3 regions of the Paenibacillus sp. BIC5C1 genome follow, and region 3 is predicted to be linked to each of the others. Evidence: predicted binding sites of a transcription regulator. Region 3 holds the regulator's gene; each other region holds the start of a gene.
The links. The regulator LexA, encoded in region 3, represses DNA repair genes until DNA is damaged. The targets are predictions, from matches to a motif close to CGAACATATGTTCG.

Region 1 (3,288 bases), 1.8 Mb from region 3:
TTAATCATTACATCTTCAAGAACCGTAATTGAATATAAACCAAAGGTAATTCGGTAACGAGCTTCCCTGCTCTTCGTTCGTTCAACTCGTGTAATGATAAGTTCTTCATTATCCGGGAATTGGGAGATTCCCTCCAGCTCGGTTTCTTCATATAAATCATCTTCATGTTGATCCATTTCGGTCTCCCCTTCCACTCATTTGGTACCTGTGTCACATGCTGTCTAACTGAAAGCACTCAACAAAACAAAAGACTTTCTCGATTAGCTGATCTCCGACGGAGATAACGCAGCTAAACTGCATACGTTTAGAGCGTAACTTCACAAAGACACCAGATGCTAATACAAAAGGCCGGAAACAATGTCCGGCCTCTCCCTAACAGAAAACGTACCAACAGCCCCTGCCCATTCGGACAGAGGCTGTTGGACAGCACGAGCGCACACCTTACTCCATTACTAGATCTAGATCGAGCCAAGCTCAATCAGACAAGTTACGGGGATTCAGAGCATTACTCGTTAATTTCAAACAATTCTTGTTCTTCTGCCGCTTCTTTTTGTTGATCTTCAGTTGTAGGGGCAGGAACTGCAGTAGTCAGATTGCTGGCTTCGCGAATTTTTTGTTCAATCACTTGAGCAATCTGTGCATGCTCTTTCATGAACTGCTTCGCGTTCTCACGTCCTTGACCTAAACGCTCGCCTTCGTAAGAGTACCACGCACCACTTTTGTTAACGATGTCCAGCTCTGTACCAATATCAATGATACTGCCTTCTCTCGAAATACCTTCTCCGTACATAATGTCCACTTCCGCTTGTTTAAACGGTGGTGCCACTTTGTTTTTTACAACTTTGATACGAGTACGGTTACCGATGATGTCATTGCCTGATTTAATACTCTCAATACGACGTACATCCAGACGCACTGTAGAGTAAAATTTCAGGGCACGACCACCAGGTGTTGTCTCCGGGTTACCAAACATAACACCGACTTTTTCACGAAGCTGGTTGATGAAGATTGCGATGGTTTTGGATTTGCTGATTGCACCAGACAGTTTACGCAACGCCTGAGACATCAGACGCGCTTGCAAACCGACATGGGAATCACCCATTTCGCCTTCGATTTCCGCTTTTGGTACCAATGCAGCAACGGAGTCAATAACGACAATATCCACAGCGCCACTACGTACAAGTGCTTCTGCAATTTCAAGCCCTTGCTCACCCGTATCTGGCTGAGACAGAAGCAACTCATCAATGTTAACACCCAGTTTGCTTGCGTATTGCGGGTCAAGAGCATGCTCTGCATCGATAAATGCAGCTTGTCCACCCACCCGTTGTACTTCAGCAATCGCATGCAATGCTACAGTTGTTTTACCGGAAGATTCTGGTCCATATATTTCAACAATACGGCCTTTAGGCAAGCCGCCTGTTCCTAATGCAATATCCAGAGCCAAGGAACCGCTGGGTATGATTTCCACTTGCATGTGAGTCGACTCACCCAGTTTCATGATGGATCCTTTACCAAATTGCTTCTCTATTTGACGGAGCGCCATATCAAGCGCGGCACGACGGTCTGACAATAAGCTCACACCCTTTACTGTTTATAAGATAATGATACCTTGTTTTAACACGTTTGCCAAGCTTTTTTTCGAACATACATTCGTTTTTTTTGTGAAGGCCGAGGCGCCTCTTCCTCAAGCAAACTTTCCATTAAACAGAAAAAAGAACCGTAAACAAGGCTTTAAAGCCTAATTCTACGGTTCTTCCGTCTTCCTTTATTATACTTGCTTGCTTAGGCAAATGCAATCTGAGCCGTGAACTAGTCCATCTCCACAAGCTTGCGCCACAAACGATAAAGAATCGCCTTCGCGGAACGGATCCGAACCGTCTCCCGATTGCCATTAATGCGCAGTTCATGAATTTCTGTCTCTTTGCCACGCTCTGCCAAAGCGATGAAAACAAGTCCTGGGGGTTTGCGTTCAGAATAACCAGGCCCCGCTACACCTGTAACCGACAGACCGAAGTCGGCATCCCCAATCATGCGAATCTGTTCTGCCAGCACTTTGGCGACTTCCGGACTCACTGCGCCCGGTGCATCTTCACCTTCCAGGTAGGCATGTGGCACATGGAGCAGCTTCTCCTTAATTTCATTGGAGTAACATACTATTCCGCCCTTAAGCATCGAAGCACTGCCAGGGACTGACGTCAGACTTTGCATGACGAGCCCTCCTGTGCAGCTCTCAGCCGCGCTAAGGGTCAGACCCATATCAGACATCATTGTTACGATTGTATACTCTATAGGCACATCCTCGTTCGCGTAGAGATGCTCTGGCAATCGTTCCCGGATCTGAACTTCCATTGCATCAAGCTTCAGCTTCGCCTCACTCTCACTTGGAGCCTTTGTAGATACACGTACCGTAACTTCTCCCTCACTGGCATAAGGAGCAATCGTTGGATCTGTCTGCGTATCAATCAAATCCAGGAGTCGGTCTTCCAATGCCGATTCTCCAATTCCTGCAAACTTCAGCATTTTCGAGTAGATCGGCATTTCTTCTGTCAGTACATGCTGGAATAACCAAGGCTTAACTTCCTGTTCAAACATAGGAATCAGCTCTTTCGGTGGTCCAGGCATCACTACATAATGTTTGCCATTGTCGGAAATCGCATTTCCTGCGGCAAGGCCTGTTTCGTTCGCCAGCGGTGTCCCGCCTTCTATAACGATCGCCTGACGGCGATTATTTTCAGTCATGTCCACATTACGATCTCGGAAGAAGCTCTCGATTTTGTCCATAGCCATTCGATCTATATGCAGCTTGCGGTTCAAGACCGCCGCGATCGCATCCTTGGTGAGATCATCCTGTGTAGGACCGATGCCCCCGGAAAATAAAATGACGTCTGCACGACCCTGAGCGATGCGAATAGCGTCACTAAGTCGATTAAGATTATCACCAACCACCGTTTGGAAATATACATCAATCCCGATCGCAGCCAATTCACGGGATAGATATCGGGCATTGGTATTCACAATTTGTCCAAGCAACAATTCTGTGCCAACTGCAATGATTTCTGCCTTCATTCAGCATCCTCCTGTACATGTGGTGAGTGATCAAAGGGCAATAGGATAATTTCCTATTGCCCTCCGTACAAATGATTTCTTCATGCTTACCCATTTAACCTAAACGTTACGCTTTCGATAAATGAAGCAAATTTTTGTTTTTGATAAAGTAATCAATACCTGACCAAATCGTAATGATCGCTGCAGCCCAAACGGCAATAACGTCCATGTGAATACCCGTAA
Region 2 (3,288 bases), 810 kb from region 3:
GATCACGGTTCGAGTTGTGGCCTATCAACCTTTGGAGTTTGAACAGATGGACACCGCGTTTTTTGCAGCGCGTTTCCGTGATTGCTTGCGCCACCGGGAGCGTTTTATCCAGGATGGAGAGGCATACCGTCTCGTTTATGGGGAAGCTGATTTCCTGCCAGGACTGATAGTTGACCGTTTTGGCAGCATCCTTGTTGTTCAGTTGCTCACATTGGGCATGGACCGTTGTCGTGAAGCGATTGTACAAGCTCTAATTGAAGTGATGCAGCCAGAAGGCATCTATGAACGCAGTGATGTATCCATTCGTGAACTGGAAGGTTTGGAGCAGACGAAGGGACCATTGTACGGGGATTGCCCGCGTCATGTCACGGTAACCGAGAACGGATTGCTCATTAAGGTGGACATCGTGGAAGGCCAAAAGACAGGGTATTTCTTCGACCAGCGCGAGAATCGTGCAGCCATCGAACCACTTATGAAGGGTTGGGGGTACAAGAGTGGCATTACGCTCCAACAGACTGAGCAGGATGGTACGCAGCAGTTGCTTCCTGTGAATAAAAGTGGCAAGGTTGTGACGTTCCCTTATTGGGATGGGGCCACTGTGCTGGAATGTTTCTCCCATACAGGTAGCTTCACATTGAACGCCTGCAAATATGGAGCCAAAAAAGTAACATGCCTTGATATCTCAGAGCATGCAATTGAAAGTGCACGTACTAACGTAGAGCTGAATGGTTTCACTGACCGGGTAGAATTTGTCGTTGCGGATGCATTCCAATATTTGCGTGAGCAGGTGAAAGGCCTCGATGAGCGTAACGTACGTGCCCGTGCTGGCGAACAGAAAGTGGATACGTCCAAAGCGCTTGCAGCTGGTGGTAAAACATTTGATGTGGTTATCCTCGATCCACCAGCCTTTGCCAAAACGAAATCAGCAGTCAAAGGCGCATGCCGTGGGTATAAGGATATCAATCTGCAAGGAATGAAGCTGGTGAATGAGGGCGGGTATCTCGTAACCGCAAGCTGTTCATACCACATGCGTCCGGATCTCTTCCTGGAAACCATTGCGGATGCAGCCGAGGATGCAGGCAAAGTGCTACGTTTAATCGACTGGAAAGCAGCTGGTAAGGATCACCCTCAAATTTTGGGTGTAGACGAAGGTCATTACCTGAAATTTGCCATCTTCGAAGTACGCAGCAAAAAGAATTAATTGAGCGATTTCCAATTAAATGGAACACACATTTACGTAAAGAGTCCACAGTTTTCATAAGCTGCGGGCTTTTTGCTATGCTCATGCAAAAGCTCTCTGGAATTGCCGGATAGTGGCAAACGTATGTTCCGAACCAAGTCAGATATGTTATACTGGGAATTAAAATCTTGTTCGTGATGGTTTGGAGGATTAAACATGTCCGTACGCTTTGTTATTGGCCGGGCAGGCAGCGGCAAGAGTGCGCTGATTACCCGGGAAATCACATCCCTGCTTCAAAAGGAACCGCAAGGTAAACCACTGATTCTTCTGGTCCCGGAACAGAGTTCGTTTCGAACCGAACAGTCACTGGTTTCTTCAGGGGCTATTAAAGGTACCATGCGCGCTGAAGTGCTTGGTTTTCGCCGATTGGCCTATCGGGTAATGCAGGAGGCAGGTGGTTCTGCACGTATTCCCATTGGAGCTGAAGGCAAAAAAATGCTGCTCTACAAAGTGCTCCAGCGTCGAAAGGAAGAATTGAAGCTATTTGGAGCATCGGGCAGTCAGCTGGGATTTATAGGAGACTTAAATGATTTATACAGTGAGTTTAAACGTTATGAACTTGACCCTGCTTCACTGGAAGAAGGACTTTCCACATGGAATACTTCCTCTTCTGCACCGATTCTGGGAGACAAGCTGCATGACTTGCTTCTTATATACCGTGACTATGAAAAGGAATTAACCGAGCTATATATCGATGATGAAGACACGTTGACTGAACTGACAGAGCGATTGCCAGAAAGCATGTTGCTGCAAGATGCACAGATCTGGATCGATGGATTTCAGGGATTTACCCCGCAGGAAATGAGTGTCATTGGAAGACTGATGCTGCAAGCTTCTTCCGTTACAATTACATTGACGTTGGATCGAGCTTACGACCACGGCGCACTTCCAGGAGAATTGGAGCTGTTCCATCCCACAGCGAGTGCATACGCACGTCTCAAAGGCATGGCTGAAGATCTGGGTGTTCTTAATGAGACAACCTTGCTTCAACCGGAAGTTTTGCCAAGATATGAAGGCAGTCCTGGACTGGCGCATTTGGAGGCTGGCTTTGATCGCAGAGTTCGCTGGAAGAGTGAAGGGCGCGATGCAGGTGTCCGACTTTACACCGCGGAGAACCGCCGGGCTGAGATGGAAGGAGCACTTCGTGAGATGCGTCGTTTGGCGCAAGATGAAGGTGCGCGTTATCGAGATATGGCAGTGCTTGTTCGTCAGTTGGATACATATGCCGATATTGCTGAGCCCCTATTCAGGGACTATGGTGTGCCTGTCTTTCTGGATCGGAGAAGAAATGAACTACATCATCCATTAGCGGAATTTATTCGTTCTGCACTCGATATCGTTCGCCGTCGCTGGCGTTATGAGGATGTGTTTCGTTGTGTGAAAACGGATCTGCTTCTACCGCGGGACGGTTCCATCAAACGTGAAGATATGGACCAGCTCGAAAATTATATATTGGCATGCGGAATTCACGGATACCGCTGGACAGATGGAAAGCCATGGAAGTATGTACCCAGCCTTTCCCTGGAAGACAACGATCAGGAAGTCCGCAGCCGGGGCCGGGAACAAATGCTGTCCTTAATGGAAAAATGCCGTACGGTAATTGTTGATCCACTGGGTGCTTTTGAGAAACGAATGAGCAAGGCAAAGACAGCCAAAGACCAATGTGCGGCGCTATACAGATTACTGGAAGATGCCGAGATTCCTTGGAAGCTGGATCAGATGTCTGCAGAAGCCAAGGACCAGGGGGATCCGGAACGGTCAAGAGAGCATCGTCAAATGTGGGGTGCCGTCCTAGATCTATTAGATCAGATGGTTGATATGATGGGTGCCGAACGGCTGGATATTGATCTGTTTGCCGGGCTGATGGAGACCGGATTAACCGAACTGAAGTTGGGACTTGTTCCTCCAGCGCTTGATCAAGTGTTGGTTGGATCGATGGATCGTACACGTCTTCAGGGTATCAATTACGTATTTATTCTTGGTGCAGTTGATGGTGAACTTCCTGCTGTGCCTCAGGATGATGGTGTGTTAACTGAGCAGGAACGGCT
Region 3 (3,288 bases):
CAAAATCGCTTTTAACGCCATTTCGGTCATCTTCCCCTTTATGCAATAATTACTTTTTCTCGTATGTTTCCACGGTGATCTGATGTGCTTTGGCAAATTTCAGAAGACGTTCAGTGATTGCATCGGTATCATAACGATTAAGTAGTTTGGTAAATACCCATCTCTTACCTCGTGCATTATGCTCAATCACAACTGTACCTGGCTCAATTCTGAATTTCACAATATCGTCGACTCCAATTGAACGCTCACGGTTCCCTTTTGTCGTCAAAATCCGATTACTTCCTATTTTGACATAAGGGCGACGGAGCATGAAGATGACTGCCAAAAATACATATAGCAACATGGTCACCCAGTCCCAAGTGGTCATCGGAGCTTTGACAAGAAATGTACTCATAAAGAGATACAGAAATGCTAGTCCGATCAGGAAAATAGGAAACAGAAGGCTGCGTCCTTTAAATACGTCCTCACCTGGTGTACCGGAAACCGGTTGACCGCTCTTTTTACGTTGCTGATTCAACTGCTTAGAATTTTTCCGAACCGTTCTCTCGAACGAACGCGACATGAGAATCCCCCTTAGATGTTCTTTGTATCGGCTTACATAACTGTAAACCAACATTTCCCCCTATAATTTGCAACCTCTAGATAACAGGAAGAAACCTAAATATCATATTGATATCATTAGGTTTCCTTAATGTTTGAGTTTGCCTTGGTGGCCCTGATCGTTCTCGTCATCTACAATTTCAATTGAATCCAGTTGTTGTCTGAAATTGCTACGAATGTTATTCAAATAGATTTCTCTAAGCTTGGCACGTTCTGCGAGCTCTTCCTCTGTCAAGCCAGTGGATTTTTGCTTACGGGCCAATTCATTAATACGTGCTACCAGACTATCTATATCCAAGCTTGTCCCCTCCAAAAATACAAAGTCATATTAACTTTGACATGATAAGGGCAGCTTGTCAAGCTGACACGCATTAGTGCGTGTGGATGTGCAGTTTTATTCTGTGAATTGAGGCAGTATTAAGACTTGCCCCACCTGTATCGAAGTTGAATGAAGTTGATTCACTTTCTTGATTGCTTCTATATATACACGTGTATCCATTGTTTCAGGTTTGTGCTCCAATGATATACTCCATAGCGTATCTCCTTGTGAAACTGCCATCTTCCCTCCAGGCAACAAATCGTTCTCATTGCCAGCGAACACAGTGAGTACTGTACTGCATCCAACCAGTATAATTAAGCTTACGATTATTAATTTCAAGACCCAAGTTGGGACATTACCTTTTGCAAAAACCTTCTTAAAATTCCTTATGTTAGTTTCAACCACATCTGAATGCACCGGTTCGTAAATGCTTTGATAAGTAGAATATCTCATTAAATATCGACCTCCAAACGTTTGTTCCTATCCGTTGAAATCAATATAACACGAACACTTGTTTTGTACAATAACTTTTTAGAACAATTGTTCGCTTTTTTTGTTACATACTACATTCCATTATCTTTCTTCTATTGTAGGGGAACTGTCATTTGCAGTATTTGATTAGACGAAAAGAAAATTTTCATTTTTAATTTGCAAAAAAACATTGATTTTATAGCATTTTATTTAGAACTTATGTTTGTACGAACGGAGGTTCTATGTTATAATTTTCCCAAACGTTACTAAAATGGGGTTGATACGGTATGTCGAAGATATCCAGCAGGCAACAGGCTATTCTGGAGTTTATACGCAATGAAGTCCGGTTGAAGGGGTATCCTCCTTCCGTACGCGAAATTGGTGAAGCCGTTGGATTGGCCTCCAGCTCTACAGTTCATGGACATCTGGATCGTTTGGAGAAGAAAGGTCTGATTAGACGTGACCCAACCAAACCAAGAGCCATTGAACTACTTAGCCAGGAAGAGTCAGAGCATTCACATCAGTTTGCTCACAGCGTTGCTCGCATTCCTGTCGTGGGTAAAGTTACTGCAGGGGTTCCAATCACAGCAACAGAAAATATCGAAGATTACTTCCCTCTTCCTACTCATTATGTAGGCGAACAGAAAGTATTTATGCTTTCGGTCGTGGGAGACAGTATGGTTGAAGCAGGCATTGTTAACGGAGACTATGTTATCGTACGTCAGCAGCAAACTGCAGATAACGGCGATATCGTAGTAGCCATGACTGAAGACGATGAAGCAACGGTAAAAACGTTCTACAAAGAGAAAGATCATATTCGTCTTCAACCGGAAAATTCGACTTTTGAACCGTTGCGTTTGAAACACGTTAGCATCCTGGGCAAAGTCATTGGCCTTTTCCGTGATATTCATTAATATGTATTGAAGTTGTACAGTGGTCTCACAATAAGATACTTAAAGAGGTTGTCCCCTTGAACGGGACAACCTCTTTTTTCTTATACTACTTATATTGTTCTAAGTTAGTCGATTATTCGCTGCGTTTAAGAATGCTTTTATGATGAGAGAACACATCAAAACTCTGTTTACCATGGTAGGAACCCATTCCACTTTCCCCTACACCGCCAAACGGGAGATAATGTGATGTCATATGAGACAAAGTATCATTAATACAACCACCACCAAAAGATACTTGATTCAGAACCTGATTCTGCAGATCCTCATCCTGAGTGAAGAGATATAATGCCAGTGGTTTTGGACGACGAACAATCTCATCTAACATGGGAGCGAGGTCGGTATACTTAAATACAGGAAGAATTGGACCAAAGATCTCTTCTTGCATCACTGGGGATTTCCAATCCACTCCCCCCAGAACTGTTGGTTCAATGAGCAGCTGATCACGTTCAGAACGTCCACCGATCATTGCTTTGCCATCTTGGAGCAACACCGATAAACGATCAAAGTTACGTGCGTTGACAATGTGCGGAAAATCAGCATTTTTCATCACATCATCTCCAAATTTATCCTGAATTTCTGCACCGATCAATTCCATTAATTTGTCATGAACATCCTCATGTACAAGTAAATAATCCGGAGCGACACAGGTTTGACCAGCATTCAGAAATTTACCGCGAACAATGCGCTGAGCTGCCAGCTTCAAATCCGCATCCTGATGAACAACGACCGGGCTCTTACCACCTAGTTCTAACGTAACTGGAGTCAAATGCTCAGCAGCTGCCTTCATAACAATGCGGCCAACACCTGTACTGCCTGTAAAGAAAATATAATCTAACTTTTCTTTCAACAATGCCGTACTCGTCTCCACTTCCCCTTCCATAACTGCCATGTACTCACTAGGAAATATCTCATGAATCAGATCATAAGTTAGACGTGACACGGTTG

Region 1: the regulator LexA is predicted to act here: its motif matches at 1,640-1,653, upstream of recA (recombinase RecA).
Region 2: the regulator LexA is predicted to act here: its motif matches at 1,318-1,331, upstream of addB (helicase-exonuclease AddAB subunit AddB).

The regions. Positions count from the first base shown of each region.
Region 1 covers NZ_CP135922.1:2,549,690-2,552,977, reverse strand. The annotation lists gene RS891_RS11700 (regulatory protein RecX) at 1-176, opposite strand, end outside; gene recA (recombinase RecA) at 506-1,570, opposite strand; gene RS891_RS11690 (competence/damage-inducible protein A) at 1,810-3,066, opposite strand; gene pgsA (CDP-diacylglycerol--glycerol-3-phosphate 3-phosphatidyltransferase) at 3,173-3,288, opposite strand, start outside.
Region 2 covers NZ_CP135922.1:5,128,659-5,131,946, reverse strand. The annotation lists gene RS891_RS23015 (class I SAM-dependent rRNA methyltransferase) at 1-1,201, shown strand, start outside; gene addB (helicase-exonuclease AddAB subunit AddB) at 1,397-3,288, shown strand, end outside.
Region 3 covers NZ_CP135922.1:4,318,469-4,321,756, forward strand. The annotation lists gene RS891_RS19135 (HAD family hydrolase) at 1-21, opposite strand, end outside; gene RS891_RS19140 (hypothetical protein) at 50-562, opposite strand; gene RS891_RS19145 (DUF896 domain-containing protein) at 689-898, opposite strand; gene RS891_RS19150 (LysM peptidoglycan-binding domain-containing protein) at 995-1,372, opposite strand; gene lexA (transcriptional repressor LexA) at 1,678-2,304, shown strand; gene RS891_RS19160 (aldehyde dehydrogenase) at 2,417-3,288, opposite strand, start outside.